Regions from separate parts of the Porticoccus litoralis genome, predicted to be linked through region 1. Evidence: predicted binding sites of a transcription regulator. Region 1 holds the regulator's gene; the other holds the start of a gene.
The links. The regulator LexA, encoded in region 1, represses DNA repair genes until DNA is damaged. The targets are predictions, from matches to a motif close to ACTGTNTNTANANACAGT.

Region 1 (15,724 bases):
GGGCAACCATGCGCACGGTGGTGAATATTCGCGCTGGGGGAAAGACCGGGTTTTCAGGGGCAATACACGCGTTGGTTTTGCTGGTGGTGATGATGGGTGCAGGCAAGTATGCGGCCCATGTGCCACTGGCGGTGCTGGCGGGCATCCTGATCAAGGTGGGTCTTGATATTATCGACTGGCCTTTCTTTCGCCGTCTCGGCAAGTTGCCCATGAATACGGTCGCACTGATGTTGCTCGTGCTTGGCCTTACGGTATTTGTCGACCTGATAACAGCCGTATTGGTGGGGGTTTTCCTGTCAAATCTGATTACGGTGGAGCGTTTGACCAGTATCCAGTTGGACAGTGTGCACCTCACCGATGGCACCAATGCCAGTGAACAGGGCAGGCCAACTGAAGAGCTATGGCTGGAGTCTCAGCAGGGTGCATTGTTGATGCTGCGACTCAAGGGGCCGCTGAGTTTTGGTGTGGGTCGGGGGCTCAGGCGACGCCTGTCCAGCCAGATGTCGCATCAGACCATGATCTTTGACCTGACGGGCGCGCTCCTGGTCGGCACCTCGACCGCCATGATTCTCGATGAGCTGATTCAAACAGAGATGGCCAATGGCCGCGATGTGTTGGTGGTGGGATTATCTGAGAAAACGGAACAGAGTCTGGCAAGGCTGGGTACCCTGGATACTCTGGGCAGGGACAGAATCTTTCCGTCCTTTGAAGACATGATGAGCTACGTGGATTCACGCCCCGGTCTGACTGCCGGACGTTAATAATGTCGACTCCTGAGTCCATATCAGGGCTCTAGGCTGTGGGCACACTTCGGTGGGCCAGATGTCCAAATCAGGTTGAATCCACCTGAAATTGCCTGCTTCCTTACTGCGGTTGGGGAGGGCTAGTAGCTGCCGTTTGTTAAATAGAACACATCCAAGATAGTCCGTGTCGCATCCACAATGCGCACGATACGGTCATCAATACGGCGGATTGATGTGCCATCGATATCCCGGGGCAGTCGTCTCAGGATGTCGTCGGGCAGGTCCCGGCTATGGTAGTAGACATCGGCATCCAGTACCTCACCCCTGGCGACCTTTTGTTGCCAGCCCGGAGGCAATTCGCCACCGCGCTCCAGTTTCTTGCGCAGACCCGGGGGCAGTTTTTTTGTTTTTCCCTGATGGTACTCATCCTGATCGTCATAGTGACGGTCTCTCAGGTAGTCACTAAATAACCTTTTTTCTGCTTCATTGAACAGTGCGGCTCCCGCAACTTCAGCAGCGATTTCCATGACCTGTTGCTCAGCCAGAGTTGATGCCGAGGGAATCAGACAGGTGCTCGCCAACAGCAGCAGGTAAGACAACAGCGTTTTAGGTTTCCTGATCATTATTGTCTCCTGATGTGGCAACAGAGTTATTTCAGGCCTGTTTCGCCTGGTTTTCCGTATGCTGACCAATTGGGTTGACCTCAATAGTAAGGTGCTCCAGCGCTTCAAAGTCGGCCAGAACCTGCTTGTAATACTCTGCGTCTCGGGGATGGGTGCTGGCAATGCTGATGATAGCGGCAAAGTGGTGTTCACTGACCCGCCAGATATGTAGATCTGTGACATGATTCTCGCCATCTTTTTCAATGGTTTCACGTATCGCTTCCCGTTGCTTAAGGGGAAGGCTGCCGTCCAGCAGAATGGGGCCGGACTGCTTGACTAACCCCCATGACCAGCGGGAAATGATGATTGCACCGACAATACCCATCAGCGGGTCGAGCCAGTTGAGTCCCAGATATTTGCCGCAGAGCAGGGCGGCGATGGCCAACACTGAGGTCAGTGCGTCGGCCAGTACATGCATGTAGGCAGCGTAGAGGTTGTGATCGTGATGATGTGCGTGGTGGTCGTGATCCGAGCCCACGCCGTGGGCGTGGTCATGAGCGTGGTGATCCTTGAGAATCACAGCACTTAACAGGTTGATGAACAGACCAAGGGCCGCCACGCTGATGGCCGCATTAAATTGGATTGTCTGGGGCGTGACAAGCCGTTGCAGCGATTCAATCAGCATCATCAACGCAACACTGGCCAGTGCGACGGCACTGGCAAAACCTCCCAAAACGCCCACTTTTCCCGTGCCAAAACTGTAGGCGGGGTTGTTATTGTGTTTGCGGGCGTAACGATAGGCGAAGATGGTGATCATGAATGCGGCAACATGTGTGCCCATATGCCAGCCATCGGCCAATAGGGCCATGGAACCAAATAGGGTGCCGGCAGAAATTTCCGCCACCATGGTGATTGCCGTCAGAATCAGTACGTAGCGTGTGCGCTGTTCACCCCTGCGATTGGTATGGTGAAAGTCGTGGTGATGTTGCCATTTGCTTAATGGCTGCTCGCGTATGGGTGGATTCATTTTCGGGGTGGCTTGGCTCAGGACTCTATTAAGGATGGTGTGGATCTATGTTTGGTGATTACAGGGGACGGGTAAGACTGATGGCGCCACGTATTTCGCCGAGACGATAACCGGTTGCCCGATCATCAGGATAATAGCTGTCCAGCACCTGTTTAATATTGGGTGCTACGGTTTCGCCGTGGCAGGTCAGGCAAAGTGGCCCGACACCCTGTGCTTTCATGTAGCGAAACTCGCTGTTCGTTTGGGTTGTGGCCGATAGCGTCTCCGCCGGTTCCCCGTTAGCTCGGCGATCATCAAACTGTTCCAGAATGGCTTCTTCCCAGTTGTCAGGTATCGCCATTGATGTGTTTCTGGCTTTCAGACTGACCCGCTTCACCAGCCAGCCACTGTTCTGACTTAACTCCCTGGCAATTTCTGGCGCGGCAGTGGCGCAGATTTTGACGGCTTCAACAGGGCCACCCTGTTGCATGGCGTTTACTAATTGGGGTTTCAGGGTCTTCGCAAACTCCTGGGCAAGCTGCTCTGCCTCCTGCTCCAGAAGGGTGGATCGGTCGCCGCCACACCAGCTGGATGTCGATGCCAGTAGGCCGAGTATCAGCAGAAAAACCTGTTTCATAGATGCTTCCTTGAATACGAATACAGCAGTTTAGCAGGGATAATGATTGCCGCTACCGGGGCGGCAATATTGACAGTCATCATTTTTGGGCGAGGCGAAAAAAGGCGACAGCATTTTGCGTGGTCTGGTGGGCGACCTGTTCCTCTGTCTGACTTTTGCACTTGGCCACTGTCTGCAATACCCATGGCAGAAATGCCGGTTCATTGCGTTTGGCCTTCGGTTTTTGCGTCATGGTTCGGGGAAGGAGGTAGGGGGCATCGGTTTCCAGAAGCAGACGCTGGTCTGGAATACTGGTGACCAGGCTTTGTAGCGACAGGCCGCGACGTTCGTCGCAGATCCAGCCGGTAATCCCGATATGTAAATCCAGGTCGAGGTAGTTGAAAAGTGCCGTTTTGTCCCCGGTAAAGCAGTGAATGACCCCGTCAGTGATGTGATCCCGGTATTGTTTGAGGATTTCAAATTGCCGCTGATGAGCATCTCTCTCGTGCATGAATAGGGGAAGTGATAATTCGGCGGCCAGTTCTAGCTGGGCCTCAAAGGCTTTCTCCTGGTCTTTGGGGGAAGAGAAGTTGCGGTTGAAGTCTAGGCCGGTTTCGCCAATAGCAACCACGTGCGGCGCCTGAGCGATGCTTCTGAGCTGGGATGTGGTGGTTCCGGCGACAAATGTCTTGGCATCGTGGGGGTGAACCCCACAGGTGCTATACAGCATGCCTGGGAAGTCCTGGTCAAAGTCTTCACAAATGGCTGCGGCCTGCTCACTTTCACGAACAGAAGTGCCGGTGATTACTAGCTGGCGGACGTTGGCCTGTTGTGCACGCCGAAGAATCTCCGGCAACTGATCGCTGAAGGCACTGTTGCTAAGATTGACCCCAATATCGACCAGCGGGTCTGTACTGACCAGAAGCTCTGTCATAACTGACGTTGTTTTTCCTGCTCAGAGAGAATCCGATCATCGCTATCCAGGTGGTGTGCGTAGACCATGGAAAAGGCCAGTACGTTCTGCACGTAATTACGTGTTTCCCGGAAGGGAATGGTTTCAATCCAGGCGTCAAAGGGCAGCTTGCCCTGAGTGTCCTCCAGCCAGCGAGTTACTCGATGTGGACCGGCGTTGTAGGCGGCAGTGGCGAGAATGCGATTGTTGTCAAAACGGTCGAGCATTTCGCGGTAATAGCGACTGCCCAGGGTAATGTTGATTTCGGGTTCAAGAAGGTCCCGGGTGCCGCGATAACGAATGCTGTTTTTACGGGCAGTCTGCTTGGCCGTGGCGGGCATTAGTTGCATCAGTCCCCTGGCGCCGGCAGGTGACTGGGCGTCCTGAGCCAGTGCGCTTTCCTGTCTGGCAACGGCAAATAACAGGTAAACCGGGACGCCGGTGGCCTTGGCATGGTTGTAGAAGACGTCTCTGAAGGCCAGAGGAAAACGTAGGTTGATATCGTCCCAGAATCCGGCATTGATGAAGCTGGTGATGGCGCCATTGTGCCACTGCCACTGGCTGGCAATATGTGCGGCGGTAATCCATTGCTGTTGGTTGAAGTTGCGGCTGGTGTGATACCACTCACGGCGCGCAGAAATGTAGTCCTCGTGGAAGATCAATTCTCTGGTTCTCTGCAAACCGGGAAGCTTGCTCAGTCTCTCCATGTCTTCACTGGTTACCGGGGATTGACGAAAAGCCATCTCGTAATCGATGCCGAGCCACTCACTGGCCATGAAACCGTAGAAACTGCGACCGCGGGACAGCACCTGATAGGCAGAATCATTGTCTGTTGAAAGGATGCTGCCCTGAGCGAGTTCACTACTGCGGGCTCGCCAGTAAAGCCAGCGATCTTCTTCCTTGAGAGATTCCGGCATTCGGGCAATCCACTCGTGGAGTTGATCCCAGTTGGATTCACGCATGGCTTTTCTGGCGCGCCATTCAAGTAATTCCGGTTCTACAAGACTGAGGTTTTCCAGCAGGTAACCGTCGGCCACCTTTTTGTGTTCCTGTGAATACAGACCCTTCACCAGATCAGAAATGACCTCGGTTTTTTGCTCATCGGTAAATGTATGGATCTGTTGGTAACGATTCCAATGTTTCAGGGCGATGACGGCATCTTGGCGTGCCAAGTGTGTGAGACCATGGATAACGATGGCGTGTATTTCTTCATTCTCAAGGAATTTTCCCTGGTGCTGAAATAGTTGGTAGTTGCCAATGGTTTTGGGGGCTCTATCGACCTGGTAAAAATTGCGGGCCAGCTGTTGAAACTTGTCGGAGATAAAGAAACGCTGCAGGTAGCGGGCGAGCTGGTACTGGTGGTTAAGCACGGCAGCAGTGTAGCGCTGCCAGGCTATTTCCTCAGTTATCTGATTGTTTTTGATCAATAATTCGAATAGCCGGTCACAGCCTTTTGGCTGGGACTTGCCGACATTCCACAACTGTATGGCATCGGTTATGGCGTTATCTCCGCCATCTCCGCGAATGCGTGTTAGTTGGTAATAACATTGTTGCGCTGTAGTCGCAGATTCCGGCTGGTAGTATTTAAGAAACGCTTCCGGCCTGTTTCCAGAACGCAAGGTTTCCAGCCAGCGGTAGCGCAGGCGTCGGGCCAGGGAGCTGTCTTTATGCCGGGTGAGAAAATCATCGACCTCGCTGTTCCGGGCCTGACGCAGGCGATCACTTAACCACAGATATTCCAGGTAGGGTGCCAGCGGATAATCTCCGATATTGGCGATTATCCTGCGGGTTTCACTCTCATCGTGCTTGGCGATGGCGATCTTGCCCGCTCGATAGAGCGCGCGCTGTTCGTCCAGGGAAAGTGTTTTCGCGACACTAATATGGCTAACAAGGCAAAATAAAAGAGTGATCGAAAGGAATAAGGCATTTTTACCCGTGTGACAATCCATGGGATTCTGGGAGTCCGTTTAAATGTGAGGGAAGGGTCGTGTTTGCGTATGTTAGATCAGATCAGCGAAGCTTGAACAGGGTCCATCCCATGCCAGCTTTCAGACCCTGACCGCCAGGACATCACATTGCGAACCGTGCAGAACCCCCGTGGCCGTTGAGCCGAGAATTAAACTGAGGCCGTGGCGGCCGTGACTGCCAACCACAATCAGGTCGACATTATTTTCTTCGGCAAAGTGGTGCATCTCATGGGAGGGCTGACCGATAATGACATGTTGACGCTCTCTGGGGATACCCAACTCCAGACCCAGAGCTGCAAGTCGTTCCTTGGCCTGTTCTTCAAGCTGGTTTTGAACTTCAGTGAGATCCATCGGAATATCGCCGCCGTAGGCGAAAGACAGGGGCTCCTGAACATGAATAAGAGACAGCTGGCTATCGCTGCCTGAGAACAGGGACTTGACGCGATCAACGACTTGCTGTGATTCTGGCTGCAGATCCAGGCCGACCAGGACGTGTTTGTAGGCGGACATAAGGCGACTCCAATTGCCACATCATCATTAAAGATATAAAAGTTGTAGCAGACAATGACCTATTTGTTAATAGCGCTCGTCATGGCCATCATTGTATCCCCCATGCTGTGGTTGCGACAGACGCCCCGGCAAAAACTGGTTTCTGCCATGCGTCAGACAGCAGCTCGCGAGGGATTTCATATCAGATTGGTGAACCCTCCCGATGCCCGAGAGGGTGAAGGACATCTTGAGTATGTCAGTTACACCTTGCCATGGCGCGGTAAAACACCGCAGACACCTTTGCCTCGAATGGAAAAGTGGCTGCTGGTGTCGGAGACAAGGCGGGGCGACCCATCTCCCTGGGCTAACTGGCAATGGTTGGGCCGTGAGGCGAACCCTGTTCTCGACGTACCCATCGGTGACGTGATCCGCAATTTGCCGGCTTCAGTGAAGGGGCTGGAGGCCAGTGCTGCCGGTCTTTCCATCTATTGGCAGGAGCGCGGAAAGGAGTCGGATGTGGCCGTGATGGCTGAGCAATTATCGGTGTTAATGAGCGCCATTCGTGCCGGTTCCAGGGGAAGTCAAAAGGAAGAAATTGAAGAATTTCCTTGACCGACCTACTGTCCGCGCATGTATATTCGCCCCCTTACAAAGCTGTCCTTGCCCTAAAACTGGCAGGTACACTCATTCAAATTCACTGAGTTCTTAATAGATTCATGGGTAAATCACTCGTTATCGTAGAGTCCCCTGCCAAGGCCAAAACGATCAACAAGTATCTTGGCAACGACTTTATCGTGAAGTCCAGCGTTGGACATATCCGCGACCTGCCGACTGGTGGAAGCGGTAAAACAGTGGACCCGAAAGAGCGCGCCAAAGCAGCTGCCGCAACCCGGAAAATGTCTCCCGAGGAGAAAGAAGCTCATCGTGCCCGCAAGGCCAAAGAGCAGCTGGTATCGCGGATGGGTATCGATCCGGAAAACGACTGGAAAGCCCGCTATGAAATTCTGCCCGGCAAGGAAAAAGTTGTCGCGGAACTCAAAAAACTCGCTAAAACTGCCGATCATATTTATCTCGCAACGGACCTTGATAGAGAAGGGGAGGCCATTGCCTGGCACCTGATGGAGGCCATTGGCGGCGACCCTGAAAGCTATCAGCGGGTGGTGTTTAACGAGATTACCAAGAAGGCAATTAAGGAAGCGTTTGAACACCCGGGACGTCTCGACACCAACCGCGTCAGTGCCCAACAGGCACGCAGGTTTCTCGACCGTGTGGTCGGGTTCATGGTATCCCCCCTGTTGTGGAGCAAGGTAGCCCGTGGCCTGTCTGCTGGACGGGTTCAGTCGGTGGCGGTCAAGCTGATTGTAGAGCGTGAGCGCGAAATACGTGCCTTTGAACCCGAAGAGTACTGGACGCTGCACGCGGACCTGGAGACAGCGGCAGAAGATCAGGTTCGATTTGAAGTCAAGAAGCAGGGCAGTGACAACTTCCGACCCGTTAACAAAGAACAGACCGATGCCGCACTGGCTGCTCTTAACAATGCCGCGTATGTTGTCAGCGGCCGGGAAGACAAGCCCACCAGCAGTAAACCTTCCGCCCCCTTTATTACTTCGACATTACAGCAAGCTTGCAGCACTCGACTGGGTTACGGGGTGAAGAAAACCATGATGTTGGCTCAGCGTCTCTACGAGGCTGGTTACATCACCTATATGAGAACGGATTCAACCAACCTCAGTGCTGATGCGGTGGACACCTGCCGCGAATTTATCGGTAAACGCTACGGTGACCGTTACTTACCGGAAAAGCCCAATGTCTATAGCAGTAAGTCCGGGGCACAGGAAGCTCACGAGGCCATCCGGCCCTCCAATATCGATATCCTCCCCGGTGATCTTGCCGGCATGGAAGAGGATGCTAAAAAACTTTACCGCCTGATCTGGCAACAGTTCGTGGCCTGTCAGATGACCCCTGCCCAATTCACCAGCACCACGTTGACTGTCAAAGCCGCAGACTATGAGCTGCGTGCTAAAGGGCGTGTAACCCGCTTTGATGGTTATCTCAAGGTTCAGCCGGCGATGGCCCAGAAAGGGGACGATATTGAGCTGCCGGAAATGGCCGTGGGCGAGGCCATGAGCCTCAACAAGCTGATTCCCCTGCAACACTTTACGAAACCGCCCGCCCGTTATTCCGAAGCCTCCCTGGTTAAGGAGTTGGAGAAGAAGGGAATTGGTCGTCCATCTACCTATGCCTCCATCATCTCCACCATCCAGGATCGTGGCTACGTGCGGGTCGAAAACCGCCGTTTTTATGCGGAAAAAATTGGCGACATTGTTACCGATCGCCTGAATGAAAATTTCACCGATCTGATGGACTACGGTTTTACTGCTTCCATGGAAGAATACCTGGATGAGATTGCCCAGGGTGAACTGGAGTGGAAAGATGTACTGAACCGCTTCTATCGTGACTTTACCAAGAAGCTGGCCAAGGCTGATGCCTCCGATGACGGTATGCGTCCCAATCAGCCTTCCCATACGGACATCCCCTGTCCGCAGTGCGGTCGACCCATGATGATTCGCACGGGTACCACCGGCGTATTCCTGGGCTGTTCCGGCTACAGCCTGCCACCCAAGGAGCGCTGTAAGGGCACACTGAATCTAACGCCAGGGGACGAGGCCGTCAATGCCGATGAGGATGAGGAAGCCGAAAGCCGCCAGTTGATGGAGCGCCGACGTTGCAAACTCTGCAATACAGCAATGGACAGCTACCTGATTGACGAAGGCCGCAAGTTGCATGTCTGCGGTAACAACCCGGATTGTGAGGGTTACGAGGTAGAACTCGGGTCTTTCAAGCTAAAGGGCTATGATGGTCCGCTCATTGAATGCGACAAGTGTGGCAGCGACATGCAGTTAAAGTCAGGCCGTTTTGGCAAGTACTTTGGCTGTACCAATGAGAGCTGTAGTAACACTCGCAAGCTGCTGAAAAATGGTCAGCCCGCGCCGCCAAAAATGGACCCGGTGCCGATGCCTGAGCTGGCCTGTGAGAAAGTCGATGATCATTACATTCTCCGCGACGGGGCCAGCGGCCTGTTTCTCGCTGCAAGCAAGTTTCCCCGTCATCGCGAGACCCGCGCGCCTCTGGTATCGGAGCTGTTGCCACATCGCGAGGAAATCGATCCCAAATACAGTTTCCTGTTCAGTGCCCCGACAGAAGATCCCGATGGTCTGCCCACAGTGGTTCGCTACAGTCGCAAGACGGCAGAGCAGTACGTACAGTCGGAGGTGGAGGGCAAGCCCACCGGCTGGAAGGCCTTTTATGAAAAGGGCCGCTGGCAGGAAACAGATGGCCGCAAAGGCAAGAAATAAAGACACGCCGTGAACCCGTACCTGTCTGTGGTGAACCAGCACGTTTGTTTCAGCGCATTATTGCTGGAGCAACTGGCTGAGTATGAGGGGAAGAGTACAAATCGCCTGCAGGTCCTTGCACTGGCTCAGTCAGTACTGCTCCAGCTGGAAATATCCTACCGGTTCTATCTCAGGGAAGTGGCCGCCACCTATAAATGCCGGGAGCCGGAACAGATACAGGACGTGGACACGTTGATCAGTGCCCTGCAATCCATGGGTAAACACCCAGCTGAGGCCAGCGAATTGGCTAATCTGGAACAGCAGCCCGGCAGTTGGCTGAGCGGTCTATTGTCAGCCTGCCACCAGGTGATGCGGGTGCAGTCAGAGCAGGTCAGCCAGCATTCTCCGATAGCGGTGGTTCAGGTCAGCAGTGATCAGGATGACCAGGAACTCACGGCAGAGCGGTTATCCGATTGGCGCAATGCCTTCCTCGAAGTGGTTGAACGTCACCGCCAGCACATGCTCGAGTGCTAAGTTAATTTTTCCGGACGATGGTTAATAACCGGGTTCGGCTCTGTTACAATCTCGCTTTACTACATTCCCACCACTACTGGTAGACCTCATGTCTCTTTCTCTGTTTGAAATCGTTATCCTGCCCGACGGGGATATTGCCCTGCAGCGGACTGATGATGATTCCCCCCTGATCCGGATCAGCTTTTCTGATGATGCGGAAGCATTTCTGGAGAGCGCCAAGGTGGATGTGGCCAAGGTCATGATCGATGCCGGCATCGAAGTATTTGAAGAGCTCGGAGCAGAAAACATGAAGCTTGAATCGCCCCGTATCGATAAGGACCGCGTGCTCCACTGATCTTGAGCGGGCCACTAACTCCGTTTATAACCCCGCTCAGGTATGGGTTTTCGTAATTTGCAGTGATCAGGTCTGGGTGCGAATAACACCAACCCCCAAGCCCTCAATGGCAAAACTTTTCTCTCTCAGGTCCACGTGGATCGGTTCCAGGTCTTCGTTCTCCGGTTCCAGAATTATCTCGTAGCGCTTGCGACTCTTTTTAAAGCGTTTGACCGTGACCTCATCGTCGATTCTGGCGACAACAATCTGCCCATTGTCAGCGGTTTCGCACTTGTGTACGGCGAGGATGTCTCCATCCATAATACCGATGTTTTTCATGCTCATTCCCTGCACCCGGAGCAGATAATCAGCTTGTGGGTAGAATAGATTGGCTGCCACATCCAGGTAAGCTTCAATATTTTCAATCGCCAATACCGGCTCACCTGCAGCGACACGACCTACTAGCGGCAGGCCGGGTGGTGTTTCTTCAATGAGACGAATGCCCCGGGAGGCTCCGGAGGTCATTTCAATCACACCTTTGCGAGCCAAGGCCCGCAGGTGTTCCTCGGCGGCATTGGGGGATTTGAATCCAAGCTCAGAGGCAATCTCGGCACGGGTAGGGGGATAACCGCTCTCTTCGATGTGCTGCTTAACCAGGTCCAGAATCTGTTGCTGGCGTGCGGTCAAAGACGGGTTGCTCATGGCTGTCACCTCGGCTGCTGAATAAGAGGCAGGCTTGCTGCCAACAATATATAGAGTACTGTAAATTAATATAGCCTGTATTAAAACACAGTATTTGGCCGGGTGGCACCCTGTTATTTATCGGACGACACTATACTTAGCAGAGGCTTTGGTAAAGGACTTGGTATAGTCACGTGTCTGGCCCAGCAAGTATTGATAGGAGCATTTATGGACGAAAATAAAATCCCTGAAGCCTGGCGAGTATTGAGAATCCAGGCGGAACTGGTGGACGGCATTGAGGCGCTCGCCAAATTGGGCAGTGCGGTGACCATTTTTGGTGGCGCCCGTTTTAAACCGGGCAGCCATTACTATGAAGAGGCACAGCGCCTTGGCGGCTTGTTGGGTAAAGAGGGGATTCCCGTCATTACCGGTGGTGGTCCGGGAATTATGGAAGCAGCCAATCGGGGTTGTCACGCCAGTGCCAGTACCTCCGTGGGATTAAATATATCGCTGCCAACGGAACAGGACCCCAATTCCTACCTGGATTTGTCCCTCAAGTTTCGCTATTTCTTCGTGCGCAAGTTCATGTTTGTTAAACATGCGGTGGGGTTTGTCATCTTTCCGGGGGGATATGGAACACTTGATGAACTGTTTGAAGCTTTAACGCTGGTGCAAACCAGCAAGGTAAGGCCATTTCCAATTATTCTAGTGGGCAGTGATTACTGGGGAGGCCTGGTAGACTGGATTCAAAACACCATGTTGGCGAATGGTTGTATTGCTGAGCGGGAGCTGCATCTGTTTACGGTGGTAGATGATGCTGAATCAGCGGCAAAAATTATCCTGCAGCATGCGCGCATGCTACAGGCTCAGGAAATTGCCGAATAACTGTTGGGAGAAAAGGTGATCAGCTCTGCTCAATAGTCATCCAGGCCGTAGATCGTATCTGAGTCAATATCCATCAAGGGATCATTCCAGTTCTCTGGCACGTACACATCGTCTGACGAGAGGCTGTCTTCATTACTCAGTTCATAGGATACCCGCCAGTCTTCCGGCGGTTCTGCCGCTAACAGTAACAATTGTTGCCAGGTATCGAGATCAATCTCACTGACCTCTCCGCCGACATATTGCACCTCGATAGATCCGGCGTGTTCATCAACGGCTACGACTTCGAAAATTTCATCTTCAGCGGCATCCTGATACCAGGCACCAATGACAGGAACTTGTGAAGCCATGATTCACCCCCTTCCTTTTTTCTAGGACTAATCAAAGTATCACCAACGAACTTGCTCTGCACTATGCTGGCAAGCTGTTTTGGATAAGCGGACGTTGACGGGATGAAGACTTCAAACAGGATAAATATGAGACCACTTTTAAAAAAGTGATGTAACTTCAGTGATGAAAAGCATTTAATTCTTATCCCGAAAATGGTTCTGTAATCTGTTAAGTTCCATCTGTCATAACGGGTTGTTTTCAAAATGAAAAATTTGTCTAATCTGTTACCCCGGTTTCTGGCCGGTAATGGCTTGCTTTTCCCCTGTCACCCGTTGTTTGAGGTTTTACTATGATTCCTGGCCCGTTGATGCTCGATCTGGAAGGTTTGGTGCTGACCCCGGATGAGGAGCACCTTCTGCGGCACCCGGGGGTTGGTGGCGTTATTTTCTTCTCACGTAATTTCTCCAGTCGAAAGCAAATGATGGAATTGGTGGCGCAGATACGTGACATCCGCCCCGAATTGTTGCTGTGCGTTGATCAGGAAGGTGGTCGCGTACAGCGCTTTCGTGAAGGTTTTACGCGGATACCACCCATGCAGATATTGGGTGACCTTCTCCCCGGAGGTGATGCTCTACAGTTGCTGCGGGATACCGGATGGCTGATGGCTTCCGAGTTGCTGGCATCGGGCATTGATTTCAGTTTTGCCCCGGTACTGGACGTGGACCGAGAGGGTTGTGAGGTCATCGCTGACCGCTCCTTTTCTGATGATCCCATTTGTCTCGTTCAGGCTGCCGGAGCCTTTATTGCCGGTATGCATGAGGCGGGTATGGCTGCCACTGGCAAACATTTTCCGGGGCATGGCGGGGTCAGGGCTGACAGCCATCTGGAAACTCCCTACGACCAGCGTTCCCTTCAGGCCCTGCGAGATAGGGATTTGAGGCCCTTTGTCGAACTGAGCAATACGCTGGATGCTGTGATGCCGGCACATATCGTATTTCCCAATATAGATGACAATGCCGTCGGATTTTCCCGGTTCTGGTTGCAGACTGTCCTGCGGGATGAATTGCAATTTGAGGGCGTTATTTTTAGTGATGACCTGTCCATGAAAGGGGCGGACATTGCCGGGAGCTATGCGCAGAAGGCTGACAGTGCCCTGCACGCTGGCTGTGATATGGTACTGGTTTGTAACAGTCGGCCCGGCGCGCTGGAAGTGCTGGATTTCCTGGAAAGTGCAGACGTTAACCCATCCCCCAGGTTGCCAGACATGCTCGGGCGCCAACAACCGGACTGGACAACGCTGGTCGCTTCCCCGCGCTGGCAGTCAACCGTGGCCAAACTGGAAGAGCTGGTCGCTGCCAAGGCTAAATAATCGGAGTCAATGGAGTCAATAACGATGCAGATATTCGAGGACTGGTTGGTACGTTTTATCAGTGATGACTACCTGTGGATGGTAGAGATATTCCTGATTGTGCTTATTGCCCTGATGCTTGGTTATCTGGCGAACAAATTTATCAATTTTCTGGAAATCCATGCCGCACGTTCTACCAATGTTTGGGACGACGCTCTGATCGAAGCCTGTCGCCGGCCTGCTGTCTGGGCGATCTGGATACTCGGTGTCAACATGGCTGCAGCTGTGGCGGCAAGGGCCGCAGAGTCAGAATGGTATAGCCTGGTGGCACCGGTGAATCGGGTGGCGATTATTTTCCTGGCTGCATTGTTCCTGGTGAACCTGGTCAGGCGTGTGGAGCGTAACCTGGTACACCCGGAATACATGCAGGAGCCGATGGATGAAACCACGGTCAAGGCCATTGGCAAGCTGGTGCGTGCCTCGGTGATCATCACTGCAATCCTGATCGCCATGCAGGCTTTTGGTTACAGTATTTCCGGTGTGTTGGCATTCGGCGGTATCGGTGGTCTGGCGGTGGGTTTTGCCGCCAAGGATTTGCTGGCAAATTTTTTTGGGGGATTGATGATCTATCTGGATCGACCGTTCAAGGTCGGTGACTGGGTGCGTTCTCCCGATAAGGAAATTGAAGGCACCGTGGAGGATATTGGCTGGCGTTTGACCCGCATCCGGACCTTTGACAAGCGACCGCTGTATATTCCCAATGCCGTGTTTAACAATATTTCTGTTGAAAACCCTTCGAGGATGCTCAACCGCCGCATCTACGAGACCATTGGCATTCGCTACGACGATATCGGCAAGATGTCTGCGATCGTCGAAGACGTCAAAGCGATGCTACGCAGTCACCCAGAGATTGATCAAGAGCAGACAATGATCGTGAATTTCGTGTCATTCGGTGCCTCCTCTATCAACTTTTTTATCTATACCTTCACCAAGACCACACAGTGGGTACTGTTCCATGAGATTAAGCAGGATGTGCTGTTGAAAATCAGTGACATCATTGCCGATCACGGGGCAGAAATCGCATTCCCCACCTCCACGATTCATGTGCCCGATGACATTAAATTGTTGGGTACCCAGCTGGAGAATGCCAGATAACCCGCGGCATCCAGGGAGTGATATGACCTCATGAAAATTGGCATTATCGGAGGCAGCGGCTTATATGCCCTGGATGAGCTGGAGGTCACCCAACGTCAGGCTGTGGATACCCCCTGGGGCAAGCCTTCAGATCAGCTGGTATGCGGCAGTCTGAATGGCTGCGAGGTCACTTTTATTGCCCGCCATGGTGAAGCTCACCATATTCCGCCACACAGGGTGAATTACCGGGCCAACCTGGCGGCCTTGCAGGCCATGAGTGTTGACGCGGTGCTTGCCGTTAACGTGGTGGGTGGCATCAACGGTGAAATGTGTCCCGGTGATTTGGTGATTCCCGATCAGGTCATCGACTATACCTGGAACAGGGAGCACACCTATTCAGATGGTGCGGGGTCGGCCTTGCAGCATGTTGATTTTACCGAGCCCTATGACAAGCCCCTGCGTGAAACGCTGTTAAAGGCTGCCATTGCCAGTGGGTTGCCTGTCCATGGCGAAGGCGTCCACGGGGTCACCCAGGGACCTCGACTGGAAACCGCGGCGGAAATCAGGCGTATGGCGAATGATGGCTGTGACATCGTTGGCATGACGGGTATGCCGGAAGCTGCTCTGGCCCGTGAGCTGGGTCTTCCTTATGCGTGTTTGGCACTGGTGGTCAATATGGCGGCGGGTCTAGCCGCTGAACCGATTTCCATGGAGAAAATAGAGGCGATGATGGCCTTGCGTATGCCTGTTGTACGCCGTTTGCTGGCCTCGGCTTGCAGTGATTTGTCATGA
Region 2 (15,724 bases), on a different contig from region 1:
ATAAAATTGCCCGTCAGCAAAGCGGCCAGAAAGCGGCGATCACGAAATGCCGACCTGAGATGTATCAGTGGTACCTGAGTGAAAGTGGTATACAGAAGAACACCTAGGGCCGGCCAAAGCAACACTTCCCAATGACGGGTCTGCTCTGGTGACATCCAGCCGATGGCCATGCCGACCAGGATGGCAACCAGATAAATCCAGACCTGATATCGCTCCAGTTGTTCGCGCATTTAAAGCTGTTCCTGCTGTTTTTCGAGGGCACGATAGTATCATTGGTGCGCAATGAGCTCCCGGGACACGCCCTAAGGGTTTCGGCAGACTCATCGAAAGGACTGAAATCTCTTTAGGCGGTGTCGGGAGAGATACGGTAAAATGGCCAGTGCCAGCATTTCACCTTTTTGCCGGCTAGTAGAGGGGAGGGTGTCCCTAAAGGGTTGTTGGTTTTTCCCCAGTTTGGCAGGTTCTGACCCTGTTGAGCGGGGTCACGGATGTAAGGTTAGTAGAACCTAAAGAAGCTGGTCAATTGCTCATGGACATACTGAGATATTTCGAGAGGGTAGAAAGCTATAGTCTTTAGCTTTGGTAATAGGTGTGGTGTAGCTTGAAATGTTTATTAGAAGGCATGCTTTAGATTTCTTCACATTACTCAGATTTGTATCCCAGTTGTATCCCAGAATTTCTATCTAGGTTGTGGGGTATAAAATAATCCGTTGCGTTTATGTAAGGGGGGGATGGTACCAGAGGCCGGACTCGAACCGGCACGCTTTTAAGGGCGGGGGATTTTGAATCCCCTGTGTCTACCAATTTCACCACTCTGGCACAGGGGCGCGATTATAGCAGCGGCCCTTGCAGAATCAATAGATGTACCCTTTTGGAAGCATGGGTTTGCTGGCCCTGTCAGGTGATTTCCTTTACCCTTGCGGCCTTTCACCGCACCACGATCAGAGATTATGCGCCGCGACCATTTTCACTACCATTTGCCCGATGAGCTGATAGCGCGTCAGCCTGCAGCGCAACGTCGCGGCAGCCGCTTGCTGGTGCTGGACGGGGAAAGTGGTGAGCTTTCTCATCGACAGTTCCCCGACCTCGCAGAACTGGTCAGGCCTGGTGACTTGATGGTGTTTAACAACACCCGGGTGATTCCGGCGCGTCTCTATGGCCATAAAGCCAGTGGTGGCAAAGTTGAAATGCTGGTGGAGCGCCTGGTGGATGAACGCAATGTGCTGGCACATCTGCGTGCCAGCAAGTCCCCGAAGCCAGGGACAACAATTCATTTCGAGGGTGATGTTGTTGCCGAAGTCACAGGTCGGGAAGGGGAGCTTTTCTGTCTGTATTTTCAGGGCGACCGGTCAGCGCTGGATATCCTGGAAACCCATGGTCATATGCCATTGCCGCCTTACATTGATCGCGCAGATGGCAAACTGGACCGTGAACGCTACCAGACAGTTTATGCAGAAAAACCCGGTGCGGTAGCGGCGCCGACAGCGGGTTTGCACTTTGATGAAGACCTGCTTGCTCAGTTGCGAGCCCTGGGTGTGGAAATCGCCCATGTCACTCTGCATGTGGGGGCCGGCACATTTCAGCCGGTGAGGGTGGATAATATCCTCGACCACCAGATGCACGCGGAAGTCATTGATGTGTCTGAAGAGGTCTGTCGGCAGGTGGTGGAAACCCAAGCCCGGGGTGGTCGGGTGATTGCAGTGGGCACTACCAGTGTGCGCTGCCTGGAAAGTGCTGCGGCAGCAGGGCAGATTGTGCCCATGAATAGCGAAACTGATATTTTCATTTACCCGGGATATCAATTCCGGGTCGTGGATGCGCTGATCACCAATTTTCACCTGCCAGAATCTACATTGCTGATGTTGGTCAGTGCCTTTTCAGGGTTTTCCCGCATCATGAGGGCTTATAAAGAAGCCGTTGCTGAGCGTTATCGTTTTTTCAGTTATGGGGACGCCATGTTCCTGACGTGTAACCCTAATGCCAGAGAGGATATGCCGTAATGAGTCGTGATTGTTTCATGTCGTTTGAGCTGGATATCAGTGATGGCAAGGCACGACGTGGCCGGATGCAATTTCCCCGGGGTGTGGTGGAAACACCGGCTTTTATGCCAGTCGGTACCTGTGGCACGGTGAAAGGTATGCTACCCCGGGATATCGGGGAAATCGGTGCACAGATCATTCTCGGCAACACCTTTCACTTGATGCTGCGACCCGGTACCCAGGTGGTGATGGAGCACGGAGATCTGCATGACTTTATGCAGTGGCCTGGCCCCATTCTTACCGACTCCGGTGGTTTTCAGGTTTTCAGCCTCGGCGATATCCGCAAGATTTCCGAGGAAGGAGTTTCCTTTCGCTCACCTATCGACGGTAGCCCGGTGTTTCTCGATCCGGAGTCATCGATCCGCGTCCAACATGAACTTGGCGCCGATGTGGTGATGATTTTTGATGAGTGCACGCCCTATCCAGCGACGCTAGAACAGGCCAAGTCCTCTATGGAGCTATCCCTGCGCTGGGCAAAACGCAGTAAGGATACCCATGGCGATAATCCCTCGGCGCTGTTCGGGATTGTTCAGGGTGGCATGTACGAAGCTCTGCGTGAGGAGTCCCTTAGAGGTCTGGAAGACATCGGTTTTGACGGCTATGCCATCGGTGGTTTGTCGGTAGGAGAGCCCAAGGAAGATATGATTCGTGTCCTCGATCACCTTCCACCAAAAATGCCCGCCGACAAACCCCGCTACCTGATGGGGGTGGGCAAGCCCCAGGATATTCTCGAGGCAGTGCGTCGCGGCATTGATATGTTTGATTGCGTGATGCCCACCCGCAATGCCCGTAATGGTCATTTGTTCACCAGTGGCGGGGTGGTGAAAATTCGCAACGCGGTTCACCGCCATGATACGGCCCCGCTCGACGTCAACTGTGACTGCTATACCTGCCAGAACTTCAGCCGGGCCTACCTGCATCATCTGGAAAAGTGTGGAGAGATTCTCGGCGCACAACTCAACACCATTCATAACCTGCGTTATTACCAGAACCTGATGTCGGATATCCGCCGTGCAATTGAGGAACAGCGCCTCGATGGGTTTGCCGAACAGTTTTACCGGGAGCAGGGCCTCACCCCGGCAACTTGAGTTACGTTGCTTCGTCCCCATATACCATCGGGTAACTTTTATTTCTGACGGGTTCGGCAAGCCCGTTCAATTCAGCCTATAATGGCCCGCTTTATCAACCGGGACACAACACAAGAACCGTGATATGAACCGTTACCCAATTTGGAAATACCTGCTGATAGTCTTTGTGATTACGCTGGGGGTTGTTTATGCACTCCCCAATCTTTACGTCCCCGATCCTGCAGTGCAGATCTCCGGCCAGAGCAGTGGCACGGTAATCGATGCTCCTGTGCTCGAGCGTGTTGAAGCGGCGCTCAAACAGGAGGGTATCGAGTACTTCGGTGGTGAAGTGAGCGGTGAAAATGGTCTTATTCGCCTTCGGGATGGAGAGCAACAATTGCTGGCCAAGCGTGTTATTCAGCGTGCCTTGGGTTCCGATTACATTGTTGCGTTAAATCTTGCTGCCACCACGCCAGACTGGCTGTCCTCGCTGGGAGCCAGCCCCATGAAGCTTGGCCTCGATCTCAGTGGTGGTGTTCATTTCCTGCTGGAAGTGAATACAGACGAAGCAATCGGCAAACGAATGGATACGGCCGTCCGTGAGGTGCGGGCGGCTATGCGTGAAGAAAAGCTGCGCTATGCAAGTGTCAAGCTGGAAGATGGAGCAACCATTGTCAGTAAATTCGATACTGAGGCAGAGCGTGATCAGGGCAGTGAAATCCTGCGTAAAAACTTTCGGGATTTGGGCAGACAGTTGAGTGAGGAGGATGGCCTCTTTGTGATTCGCTCAAGCATGTCCGAAGCGGCCGTCAGGGAAATTGAGGATTATGCACTCAACCAGAACCTGACCACGTTGCGTAATCGGGTGAATGAGCTAGGCGTATCGGAACCCATTGTTCAGCGCCAGGGCCGCAATCGCGTCGTGGTGGAGCTGCCCGGTGTGCAGGATACGGCAGAAGCAAAACGGATCATTGGTAAAACAGCTAATCTGGAATTTCGACTGGAAGCGGAACCGGGAAAAATCACCAACCGGGAAAAATTTGAATTCCGCGATCCCAACGCACGACCAAAGGATGCGTTCCTGGAACGTACCGTGGTCATTACTGGTGATCATGTTTCCAATGCCACATCCTCGTTTGATGAAAATGGTATGCCCCAGGTCAACATCAACCTGGACAGTGAGGGCGGTGCGCGCATGCATCGGGCCTCTCGCAAGAACATCGGCAAGCGTCTCGGGGTGTTGTTTATCGAGTACAAAACCCGGATGGACTACATCACCGATGAGAATGGTGAGCAGATTGCCATTCCGGAACGTTATGTCGAGAAGAAGATTATCAGTCTTGCCACCATTCGCAGTGCGCTGGGCGTGACTTTCCGCATTACCGGTCTTGATAACCCCCGTGAAGCTTCGGAATTGGCGCTGTTGCTCCGAGCGGGTGCACTGGCTGCGCCCATGTACTTTGTGGAGGAGCGCACCATCGGTCCGTCGCTGGGTGCCGAAAATATTGCGCTGGGTATCAAGTCGGTCACCATCGGTATGCTGGTGGTTCTCGGGTTTATGCTGGTCTACTACAAGATGTTTGGTCTCTTTGCCAACCTGGCACTGGGATTCAACCTGATCATTTTGGTGGCTGCCATGTCTATTCTGGGGGCGACCTTAACACTGCCGGGTATTGCCGGTATTGTGCTGACCGTCGGTATGGCGGTGGATGCCAACGTGCTGATCTTTTCGCGAATCAAGGAGGAGCTGGCCAACGGGATGCCGCCGCAGTCGGCCATTAATGCCGGTTATGACCGGGCCTTTGTTTCGATCCTTGATGCTAACCTGACAACGCTGATCGTGGCGGTGATTCTATATGCCATCGGCTCAGGTCCGGTTCAGGGTTTCGCGGTGACGCTGTCCATCGGTATTCTGTCTTCCATGTTTACGGCTATTCTGGGTACCCGCGCGCTGGTGAACCTGTTCTATGGTGATCGCACCATCAAACGAGTCTGGATTTAGGAGCTGGCCATGACAACCCAACGCATTTTCAATTTTATGGGTGGCCGCAAGTTGGCTGCCGCTTTTTCCATTGCCCTGTTGCTCTGCGCCATAGTCTCCCTGTCAGTCAAAGGGTTGGTGCTGGGATTGGATTTCACAGGGGGCTCTCAGGTAGAAGTTGGTTTCCCCCGAGCAGCAGACCTGAGCCTGGTTCGTCAACAGCTCACTGATAGCGGGTTTGAAAACCCGGTGGTTGTGTTTTTTGGTTCGGAAAGCGATGTGCTGATTCGCATGCAGGGAAAGCCCGACGAGGGCCTTGCGGAATCGGTAATGAAGTCGCTTGATCCGAATAATTCCGGCGAGCTTGAGCTGCGTCGTGTGGATTACGTTGGTCCGCAGGTTGGTGAAGAGTTGCGGGAAGACGGTGGCCTAGGAATGCTGGCTGCGCTGGCCGTGGTCATGCTGTATGTCGCGATTCGCTTCCAATACAAGTTTGCGCTGGGTGCAGTGGCTGCGTTGATTCATGATGTGATTATCACCCTGGGATTCTTCTCTATCACCGGTCTGGAAGTGGATCTGACCGTGCTTGCAGCGGTGCTGGCGGTGATCGGTTATTCCCTGAATGACACCATTGTGGTTGCCGACAGAATCCGGGAGAACATCCGCCTGTTGAGGGAAGAGGATCTGATCAGTGTGATCAATGAATCTCTAACCCAGACCCTGGGGCGTACCTTGATTACCTCGTTGACCACCATCTTTGTACTGGTGGCACTGTTTGTCTTCGGTGGTGAGTTGATCCACAACTTTTCAATCGCCCTGATTGTGGGTGTTGTCATTGGTACTTACTCGTCTATTTATGTGGCAGCCAACATGTTGTTGCTTCTGGGTATGAAACGTGAGGATCTGCTACCCCCGGAAAGAGAGGGTGCGGAATTCGACGAATTGCCTTGAGAAAGGCGACTTTAGGGCTGTCCGGGCCGCAGTTGCTTGATTCTGGCAGCTAAATTTTTTCTTGCTTGTTTCGGACAGCCGCTGTTAAAGTGGCCATTGCGGGCGTCTGATGCGTCCGTATTTATTACTGCCAATACAACAAGTTGGCAATCAAGTGTTTACGAGGATCATATGTCAGATTTAGTTACCGGTACCGTTAAGTGGTTCAATGAAGAAAAAGGATATGGCTTCCTGGCCCAGGAAGGTGGAAAGGATGTATTCGTGCATTTCAGTGCTATCAACGGTACTGGCCGTCGCACACTGTTTGAAGGCCAACAGGTTTCTTTTGAAGTGACCCAAGGCCAGAAAGGCCCTCAGGCTCAGAACGTAACCGTTATTGCGTAAGGCTTTAACAGTCGTGTTACACCCAAAAAATGCCAGCAAATGCTGGCATTTTTTGTTTTCTATTGCGTGAAATAACGCCCGACCTATTGGTCGACATGACGTTCACTTTTCTGCTGACGTGCTGAGAAGGCATTGCGGGGAAAGGTGAGGTCATCTTTTGGCCTAGCGCCAGTTATCCCAAGCTACCAGTACCAGTTCAGAGTACCAGGTTTTTCCATAGCTGCCGTTGTAGCGGGCGAGCGCCGGGGTGAGGTCGCCATCTTCCATATCCAGATAATATTTCAGAATCGTGCAGCCGTAGCGCAGATTGGTGTCTACGTGGATGAGGTTGTCTTCTTCGCGGCCTATTTCCCGTTTCCAGAACGGCATTACTTGCATCAGGCCTTGCGCCCCTGCGCGCGATACGGCGTAGGGATCAAAACGGCTTTCTATCTGGATAACGGCAAGAACAATTTCCGGTGAAAGCCCGGCTCGAGTTGCTGCCAGGTGGATTTTGCGAAGCAGTTCAAGCCGCTCGCGGCTGTCGGGGATAAATTTTTCCAGCTGACTCGATTTCGCCATCAACCAGACCTCGGCATCAAAGCGGTCTTCAAAACTGTCAGCTTGAGCGATTGTTGCCTTGAGCAAGGCCACCAGCTGCTGGTCGACTTCCTGCTCGGCCAGCGTGGCAAAAGGGGTGAACAAGATGGCTGTCAGCCACCCGATGATCAACCCTTTGCACAATTTTTTTCTCATTCGATGGTCTTTGTCAGGAACTCGATAATATCGTTCAGGCCAATCGTGCGGTTTTCGGTTTCGCGGCGGTGACGGTACTCGACTTCACCATTTTCGAGACCGCGATCACCAATCACTACCCGGTGAGGGATACCCACCAGTTCAACGTCCGCCAACATGGCACCCAAGCGGGCTTTTTCTTCATCCATAAATAGCACATCCAGACCGCGTTCCTGCAGTTGGGTGTAGAGTTTTTCGCAAGTTTCGCGAACCTGTTCAGATTTCTGGATGTTGATGGGGATTAGTGCCACCTGGAACGGAGCCAGGGCATCCGGCCAGATGATGCCATTTTCGTCGTGATTCTGTTCAATAGCTGAGGCAACAACGCGGCTCACACCGATGCCGTAACAGCCCATGATCATGACCTGTTCCCGGCCTTCCTCGTTCAGTACCTTGGCGTTCATCGCCTCGCTGTATTTAGTGCCCAGCTGGAAAATGTGGCCCACTTCGATACCGCGTTTGATTTCCAGCAGACCCTTGCCATCGGGGCTAGGATCTCCGGGTACCACATTGCGAATGTCGGCGACATCGTCAATCGGGCAGTCCCTCTCCCAGTTGACTCCTGTCAGGTGAACGCCGTCCCGGTTGGCGCCACAGACAAAGTCAGCCAGGTGAGCGGCACTATGATCAACAATGACTGGAATTTTCAGGCCGACAGGACCGATAGATCCGACTGAGCAACCCAGGTTTGCGCGAATCTGTTCCTCGCTGGCAAAGGTCAGCGGTGCAGCAATACCGTGTAACTTTTCCGCTTTGATGTCGTTGAGCTCGTGATCGCCGCGCACCACCAGGGCAACCAGTGGTGCTTCTTCGTCATCGCCTTGCACAATCAGAGTTTTAACCACGCTGGCAGCGGGTACATCGAGGAATGTACTGACCTGCTCAATGCTGTGTTGGCCGGGTGTGGCCACTTCCTGCATGGTTTCTGACGGGGAGGGACGGCTGCCCTCTGGCGCAATGGCTTCAGCCATTTCCACGTTGGCGGCGTAGTCGCTTTCGGTGGAGAAGGCGATGTCATCTTCCCCAGAAGCGGCCAGCACGTGGAACTCGTGGGAGTGACTGCCACCGATGCTGCCTGTATCGGCAAGCACGGGGCGGAAGTCCAGGCCCAGGCGGGTAAAGATCGCACTGTAGGCCTTGTGCATAATGTCATAAGTTTCCTGAAGGCTGGCCTGGTCGGTGTGGAAAGAATAGGCATCTTTCATCAGAAACTCGCGGGCGCGCATAATGCCGAAGCGGGGGCGGATTTCATCCCGAAATTTCGTTTGAATCTGGTAGAAGTTGGCCGGCAGCTGCTTGTAGCTACGGATCTGGTTGCGCACCAGGTCGGTAATCACTTCCTCATGGGTGGGGCCCAGGCAGAAAGGGCGGCTGTGACGGTCCTGCATTCTCAGCAGTTCCGGGCCGTATTGCTCCCAGCGTCCGGACTCCTGCCAGAGTTCCGCCGGTTGGGTGACCGGCATCAGTACTTCCTGAGCGCCGGCACGGTTCATTTCCTCCCGGACAATGGCTTCTACCTTGCGCAGGACTTTTAGGCCTAGCGGCAGCCAGCTGTAGAGGCCAGCAGCCAGTTTTCGGATCATCCCTGCTCGAATCATCAACTGGTGGCTGATGACCTCGGCGTCGGAGGGCGTTTCTTTCTGTGTGGCAATTAGATACTGGCTGGCTCGCATGTTCTATTCTTTATCTTGGAGGTTGCTGGAAAAGGCGCTATTTTACGGTGCAGCCCGCTTCGGGTACAGGATTAGAGGATGTCAAATGTTTGAACTTGATTCCCGGTTGGTCTCAGACACCGTGGTTGTGGGTGACTTTCCGTTGTGTCGTCTGTTGATGCACCGTGATGCCAACTATCCGTGGTTTATTCTGGTGCCGCGCCTTGAGGCGGTAACGGAAATCTATCACCTCTCAGAGGAGGATAGACAGCAGTTGATGCGCGAGTCCTGCCAGTTGGCAGAGGCGCTGGTGGACGTGTTCTCCCCAGATAAAATCAACATTGCCACTTTGGGGAATATGGTTCCGCAGCTTCACATGCACCATGTGGTGCGTTACAAAACCGACGGTGCCTGGCCAAATCCCATCTGGGGTGCACAGGCGCCAGCAACCTATACAGATGCGCAGCGGTGTCAGCGACTTGAGTCTATTTCCAATGTGCTGGAAGGCGAAGGATTTGTTGCGCTCGACGGCTAGTGCAGAGTGCTAGCAACCGGCTTCCATAAATAGTCGACCCCCCCAATTCTGATCGGATTCAATCTTCTAGCCCCGGTTTTACTGGGGTATAATGCGCCGCTTTTATCAGGGGCGTTTTGCCTGTTATAGATTGGTAGGTGTTTGTTATGCCGATTTACGGTTATTTGTGTCACTCCTGTGGTCATGAACTGGAAGTTCTGCAGAAAATCAGTGACAGTCCCTTAACGGAATGTCCGGCCTGTCATGAGCAGGCTCTGAAAAAACAGCTTTCCGCTGCCGGCTTTCGGCTCAGTGGGAGCGGCTGGTACGAAACCGACTTTAAAAAGGGCAACCGAAAAAATATCGCCGGCGAAAAATCCGGTGAAGGCAAGGCTGAGAAGCCTGCCAAAAGTTCGGGTACCTGCTCCGCGAATTAATTTTGACGTCAATGGCGGTCATGCCGGGTGTCCATCCCCGGTCTCATTGTTGAATACGGGATAAGAGAATGCGTACAAGTTATTGCGGTGTGCTTGGTTCAGAGCACATCGATCAGGAAGTGACACTCTGTGGTTGGGTTGACCGCCGACGGGATCACGGGGGTGTGATATTTGTCGACATGCGCGATCGCGAAGGCATTGTGCAGGTGGTATTTGATCCCGACTGCGGTGAACACTTTGCACAAGCCGACCGGGTGCGCAGCGAATATGTCTTGAAGGTGCGCGGCAAGGTTCGCGCGCGTACGCCCGAAACAGTTAATCCAGAAATGGCCACCGGCCAGATTGAAGTCTACGGACTGGAGCTGGAGATTCTCAACAGTTCCGACACACCGCCGTTTCCCCTCGATGAACACAACAGGGTCGGTGAAGACGTTCGCTTGCGCTATCGCTATCTCGACCTGCGTCGTCCGGAAATGCTCAACAATATGCGCTTCCGTTCGCGGGTTACCAACGTGATTCGCAATTTCCTCGATGAGCGCGGTTTTCTGGATATTGAAACCCCGATTCTGACCCGTGCTACACCCGAGGGCGCCCGCGATTACCTGGTGCCCAGCCGCACCCATGACGGCAAGTTTTTTGCGCTGCCGCAATCGCCACAGTTGTTCAAGCAGCTGTTGATGGTGTCCGGAATCGACCGTTACTACCAGATTGCCAAATGTTTTCGCGATGAAGATTTGCGTGCCGATCGCCAACCGGAATTTACCCAGGTGGATGTGGAGCTCTCCTTCACCACAGAAGAAGAGATCATGGCCATCAATGAAGAGATGGTTCACACCCTGTTTAAACAGGTGCTGGATGTGGATCTGGGCCAATTTCCGCGCATGACCCACAGTGAGGCGATGCTGCGTTACGGCAGTGACAAACCCGACCTGCGTATCCCGCTGGAACTGGTGGAAATCAAAGATCTGATGGCTGCGGTGGAGTTCAAGGTGTTCTCCGGTCCCGCCAACGATCCGAAAGGCCGCGTAACGGCGTTGAGAGTACCGGGTGGTAGTGAGATCAGCCGCAAGCAGATTGATGATTACACCAAGTATGTGAGCATTTACGGAGCACGTGGCCTGGCTTACATCAAGGTCAATGACAAAGATGACCTTGAAGAAGGTCTGCAGTCTCCGATTGTTAAATTCCTGCCCAATGAGGTTCGTGCGGCGATTCTGGAACGCACCGGCGCAGAAAATGGTGACCTGATCTTCTTTGGTGCCGATAACCGCCGGGTGGTCAGTGAGGCCCTGGGCGCATTGCGTTGCAAGCTGGGTGCCGACCTCAACCTGTACACCTGTGATTGGGCCCCGCTCTGGGTAGTGGATTTTCCCATGTTTGAAGAGGATGGCGAAGGTGGCTGGACTTCTCTGCACCACCCGTTTACCCGTCCTGCCTGTACGCCGGATGAGTTGAAATCCAATCCTGAAGGAGCGTTGTCCATTGCCTACGATATGGTGTTGAACGGCACCGAACTGGGTGGCGGTTCCATTCGTATTCACAATCCCGATATGCAGCGTGCCGTGTTTGAGGTGCTGGGAATCAGCGATGAGGAAGCGGATGAGAAGTTCGGGTTCCTGATCGATGCATTGCGATTTGGTTGTCCGCCCCACGGTGGCTTGGCCTTCGGACTGGATCGCCTGATCATGTTGATGACCGGCAGTCAGTCGATTCGCGACGTGATCGCTTTCCCGAAAACCCAAACCGCGGCTTGTCTGCTGACCGACGCTCCCGGCAATGTCGATACCAAGCAGTTGCGGGAACTGAACATACGATTGCGTGAGAAAAAACCTCAGGAAGAGGGCTAACACCGGCCCTTGTCTTAAAAAATAATGACAACGGGTGACAGGACACCCGATGCAGTATGAAGTGGAGGTATTTTTATGGCCGGTCACAGTAAATGGGCCAACATAAAACACCGCAAGGCAGCCCAGGATGCCAAGCGGGGCAAGATTTTCACCAAGCTGATCCGCGAGCTTGTGGTGGCGGCCAAAAGTGGTGGCGGTAGCCCGGAAGATAATCCGCGCCTGCGAGCGGCCATTGATAAGGCGCTTGGCAACAATATGAAGCGCGACACTATCGATAAGGCCATTGCCAGAGGTGCCGGTGCTGACGACGCCGATAATTATGAAGAGGTCACCTACGAAGGTTATGGCGTGGGTGGTATTGCCGTGTTGGTCGAATGCATGACTGACAATCGCAACCGGACCGTGTCTGATGTGCGTCATGCGTTTTCAAAACGCGGGGGCAATCTGGGCACCGATGGTTCGGTCGCCTACCTGTTTAATCGCACAGGCCAGATCAGCTATCCCCCGGGGTCTGACGAAGATCAGATTATGGAGGCGGCACTGGAAGCCGGTGCCGAAGATGTGGTCACCAATGAAGACGGCTCAGTGGATGTGTTGACCGCCTGGGAAGACTTTTCCACGGTTAAAGAATCATTGACGGCTGCCGGTCTGGAGCCGGAGCAGGCCGAGGTCACCATGTTGGCGACAACCACCGTTGCGCTGGATAAAGAAGCGGCAGAAAAGCTGCTGGCATTGGTGGACCACCTGGAAGACTTGGATGATGTGCAGAATGTCTATACCAACGCGGATATTCCCGATGAGGTGATGGCAGAACTCGGCTGAACGGCCGGTAAATGTGGGTGGTTTCAATGCCACCTGATTGATCACAGAGCGAGTAATCAGAGGAGAAAAACGATGAAAGTGCTGAAGAAAACTGCGGAGTACACCGTATATCAAAAGCGTTCAGGCCGTTATGCCGTGGTGGATGCTGATAAAAACACTGTCAATGGCGATGAAAAAGTTGCCATACTGATTGCCGAAGGCTTCGTTACACAGGCTGCGCCGAAGGTAGAAGAAGCACCTGCCGAAGAAGCACCTGCCGAAGAAGCACCTGCCGAAGAAGCACCTGCCGAAGAAGCACCTGCCGGAGAAGCACCTGCCGGAGAAGCACCTGCCGCAGAAGATGAAGAACCCAAAGCTGAGTAACGTTTTGCGGTTTGATCGGGCGGCCCCAGTGGCCGCCTTTTTTATTTTTGGCGGGGCAAGTGGCTGATCAGGGCTTGTAATTTTGCATCAGTAGGATACTGTAGCAATATACAGTATGTTGGTGGAGTGGCATGACCCTGATACTCGGCATTGACCCCGGTTCCCGAAAGACCGGTTTTGGCATCATTAACGCCGTTGGTGCAAAAGCTGAATACATCACCAGCGGTATTATCCGTTTGCCCGAAGGCGCCCTTCCCGAGCGGCTGAAAATTATCTTTGACAGTCTGAGTACCCTGATTTCCGAATATCGCCCTATCACCATGGCCGTGGAAGATATTTTTCTGGCCCGAGATCCCAGAGCTGCGTTAAAACTGGGTCAGGCACGGGGTGCCGCCATAGCCGCTGGCACCAATGCTGGCTTGAGTGTGGCCGAGTATGCTGCTCGTCTGGTCAAGAAGTCGGTTGTGGGCACAGGAGCGGCCAACAAGTCGCAGGTGCAGTTTATGGTGACACGTCTGCTCAAACTGTCTGCCGCGCCAGCCGAGGATGCTGCCGATGCCCTGGCGGTTGCCCTCTGTCATGCCAGAACGCTGGGCACAGCCTCCGGGTTATCCAGAGGGATTCAGTATTCCCGGGGTCGTATCAAGTCCATGCCTGGAGTAGGCGGTGAGCAGGGGAGTCCGGTCAAATGATCGGCCGTATCAGCGGTGTGTTGCTGGAGCGTCAGGCACAGGAGTTGCTCATTGATGTGCAGGGTGTCGGCTATGAGGTTCAGGTTTCCCTGACGACGTTTTTTGACTTGCCCCCACAGGGTGAAACCGTGGTGCTGCATACGCACCTGGTAGTGCGCGAAGATGCCCATCAGCTCTTCGGGTTTGGTGAGCAGAGTGAGCGAGAATTGTTTCGACACCTGATCAAGGTCAGCGGTGTGGGGCCAAAGCTGGCACTGGCCATTCTTTCCGGCATGACTGCCAGCGAGTTTGTAAAAGGCGTTCAGAATAACGATGTGGCGGGTCTGGTTAGATTGCCTGGCGTCGGCAAGAAAACCGCTGAGCGATTGATTGTTGAAATGCGTGATCGCCTGCAAAGTTTTGCCACGAAAGATATGCCGGTTGCCTCTACCGCAACACTTGCACAGCCGCCCGACGCGGTTCTTGAAGCGGAGAGTGCCCTGACTTCCCTTGGCTATAAACCGCAGGAAGCATCGCGCATGGTCGCTGCTGTAGCCACGGAAGGGCAAAGTAGTCAGGAATTGATTCGTCTGGCACTAAAAAGCATGGTTAAAAGCTAAGCCCAGCAAGATATACTGGCCGCTATGATCGAAACAGACCGTCTGATTTCCCCCGAAGCTTCCGTTCAGGAAGATCGTTTCGACCGCGCTATTCGTCCCTTGAGCCTTGCCGATTATGTCGGCCAGCAGGCTGTGCGCGACCAGCTCGAAATCTTCATCGGTGCTGCCCGTAATCGCGGCGAACCTCTGGATCATACCCTGGTGTTTGGTCCTCCAGGGCTGGGCAAAACAACCCTGGCACATATCATTGCCAATGAACTCGGTGTTGCCCTGAAAACCACATCGGGGCCGGTGCTGGAACGTGCCGGAGACCTGGTGGCGTTGATGACCAATCTGGAACCGGGGGATGTGCTGTTTATTGATGAAATTCACCGCCTCAGCCCGGTGGTGGAAGAAGTGATCTACCCTGCCATGGAAGATTACCAGCTGGATATCATGATTGGTGAAGGTCCGGCGGCCCGTTCTATCAAGCTCGACCTGCCACCCTTTACCCTGGTCGGAGCGACCACCCGGGCGGGTCTGTTGACCTCTCCACTGCGGGATCGTTTTGGCATTGTGCAGCGGCTCGAGTTCTATTCGGTGGAGGAGTTGAGCCAGATTGTTTACCGCTCGGCGGGAATTCTCGGTGTCAGCCTGGACAAGCCGGGTGCCGCTGAAATTGCGCGCCGTTCACGGGGTACGCCGCGTATTGCGAATCGCCTGTTGCGGCGGGTCAGGGATTTTGCAGAAATGAAAGCGGACGGCAACATCACTGCTGATGTGGCAGACCAGGCTCTGAACATGCTGAATGTCGATGGCAAAGGGTTTGATCATATGGACCGCCGCCTGTTGTTGGCCATCATGGAAAAGTTCGCCGGTGGGCCGGTGGGTGTCGATAGCATCGCAGCGGCAATCAGTGAAGAGCGGGATACCATCGAGGATGTTCTGGAACCCTATTTGATACAGCAGGGTTACATCACCAGAACGCCCCGTGGCCGCATGGTGACGGCTCTTGCTTACGAACATTTTGGACTTCAGAGCCCGGATAATTTGCCCCGGCAATTGGATTTAACGGATAAATGACCAAAGAATATTGTCTACCCATTCGCGTCTACGTGGAAGATACCGACGCGGGTGGCATTGTCTACTACGCCAACTACCTGAAATACCTGGAACGTGCCCGTACCGAACTGATGCGGACCCTCGGGTATGACAAGCCGGCTTTGTTCGATGGAATGCAGTTCGTGGTGCATTCCGTGGAATTGAAATATCGTGTTCCGGCGGTGCTAGACGACCAAATCATTGCCACTGCGCGGCTGGTGGGCGTGACAAGAACATCCTTTACCATCGCCCAGACGGTAAAGCGTGACGAGCAAATTTTAGTGGAAGGGACCGTGCGGGCAGCCTGTATTGATCACGACAGCAAACGCCCGGTAGCCATTCCTGAAGACATGATGCAGACCCTCAAATCTGCACTCTGATAACCTGACGGGAGTAACCGGTGAACGATCATTTATCCCTTTGGAGTCTGATAGCCAATGCCACTCTGCTGGTGCAGTTTGTCATGTTGCTGTTGTTCTTCGCTTCAATCGTCTCGTGGGTCATGATTGTCCAGCGCGGCCT

Region 2: ruvC (crossover junction endodeoxyribonuclease RuvC) is a predicted target of LexA. The motif match lies at 12,929-12,946, and genes of this name have one in related genera.

The regions. Positions count from the first base shown of each region.
Region 1 covers NZ_JAUUUU010000005.1:102,560-118,283, reverse strand. The annotation lists gene Q8A57_RS09595 (SulP family inorganic anion transporter) at 1-761, shown strand, start outside; gene Q8A57_RS09590 (hypothetical protein) at 884-1,366, opposite strand; gene dmeF (CDF family Co(II)/Ni(II) efflux transporter DmeF) at 1,398-2,372, opposite strand; gene Q8A57_RS09580 (Tll0287-like domain-containing protein) at 2,431-2,988, opposite strand; gene Q8A57_RS09575 (TatD family hydrolase) at 3,068-3,901, opposite strand; gene Q8A57_RS09570 (transglycosylase SLT domain-containing protein) at 3,898-5,868, opposite strand; gene Q8A57_RS09565 (universal stress protein) at 5,968-6,396, opposite strand; gene Q8A57_RS09560 (hypothetical protein) at 6,478-6,987, shown strand; gene topA (type I DNA topoisomerase) at 7,092-9,731, shown strand; gene Q8A57_RS09550 (DUF6586 family protein) at 9,741-10,244, shown strand; gene Q8A57_RS09545 (hypothetical protein) at 10,333-10,578, shown strand; gene lexA (transcriptional repressor LexA) at 10,645-11,259, opposite strand; gene Q8A57_RS09535 (LOG family protein) at 11,467-12,123, shown strand; gene Q8A57_RS09530 (DUF6763 family protein) at 12,153-12,470, opposite strand; gene nagZ (beta-N-acetylhexosaminidase) at 12,800-13,819, shown strand; gene Q8A57_RS09520 (mechanosensitive ion channel family protein) at 13,844-14,953, shown strand; gene Q8A57_RS09515 (S-methyl-5'-thioinosine phosphorylase) at 14,984-15,724, shown strand; gene Q8A57_RS09510 (DUF4124 domain-containing protein) at 15,721-15,724, shown strand, end outside.
Region 2 covers NZ_JAUUUU010000002.1:372,785-388,508, forward strand. The annotation lists gene Q8A57_RS06090 (arsenic resistance protein) at 1-230, opposite strand, end outside; tRNA gene Q8A57_RS06095 (tRNA-Leu) at 733-819, opposite strand; gene queA (tRNA preQ1(34) S-adenosylmethionine ribosyltransferase-isomerase QueA) at 951-2,000, shown strand; gene tgt (tRNA guanosine(34) transglycosylase Tgt) at 2,018-3,127, shown strand; gene secD (protein translocase subunit SecD) at 3,252-5,108, shown strand; gene secF (protein translocase subunit SecF) at 5,118-6,038, shown strand; gene Q8A57_RS06120 (cold-shock protein) at 6,210-6,422, shown strand; gene Q8A57_RS06125 (lytic transglycosylase domain-containing protein) at 6,585-7,157, opposite strand; gene Q8A57_RS06130 (proline--tRNA ligase) at 7,154-8,869, opposite strand; gene Q8A57_RS06135 (HIT family protein) at 8,955-9,383, shown strand; gene Q8A57_RS06140 (FmdB family zinc ribbon protein) at 9,530-9,799, shown strand; gene aspS (aspartate--tRNA ligase) at 9,868-11,646, shown strand; gene Q8A57_RS06150 (YebC/PmpR family DNA-binding transcriptional regulator) at 11,722-12,468, shown strand; gene Q8A57_RS06155 (hypothetical protein) at 12,541-12,831, shown strand; gene ruvC (crossover junction endodeoxyribonuclease RuvC) at 12,963-13,523, shown strand; gene ruvA (Holliday junction branch migration protein RuvA) at 13,520-14,122, shown strand; gene ruvB (Holliday junction branch migration DNA helicase RuvB) at 14,147-15,184, shown strand; gene ybgC (tol-pal system-associated acyl-CoA thioesterase) at 15,181-15,582, shown strand; gene tolQ (protein TolQ) at 15,603-15,724, shown strand, end outside.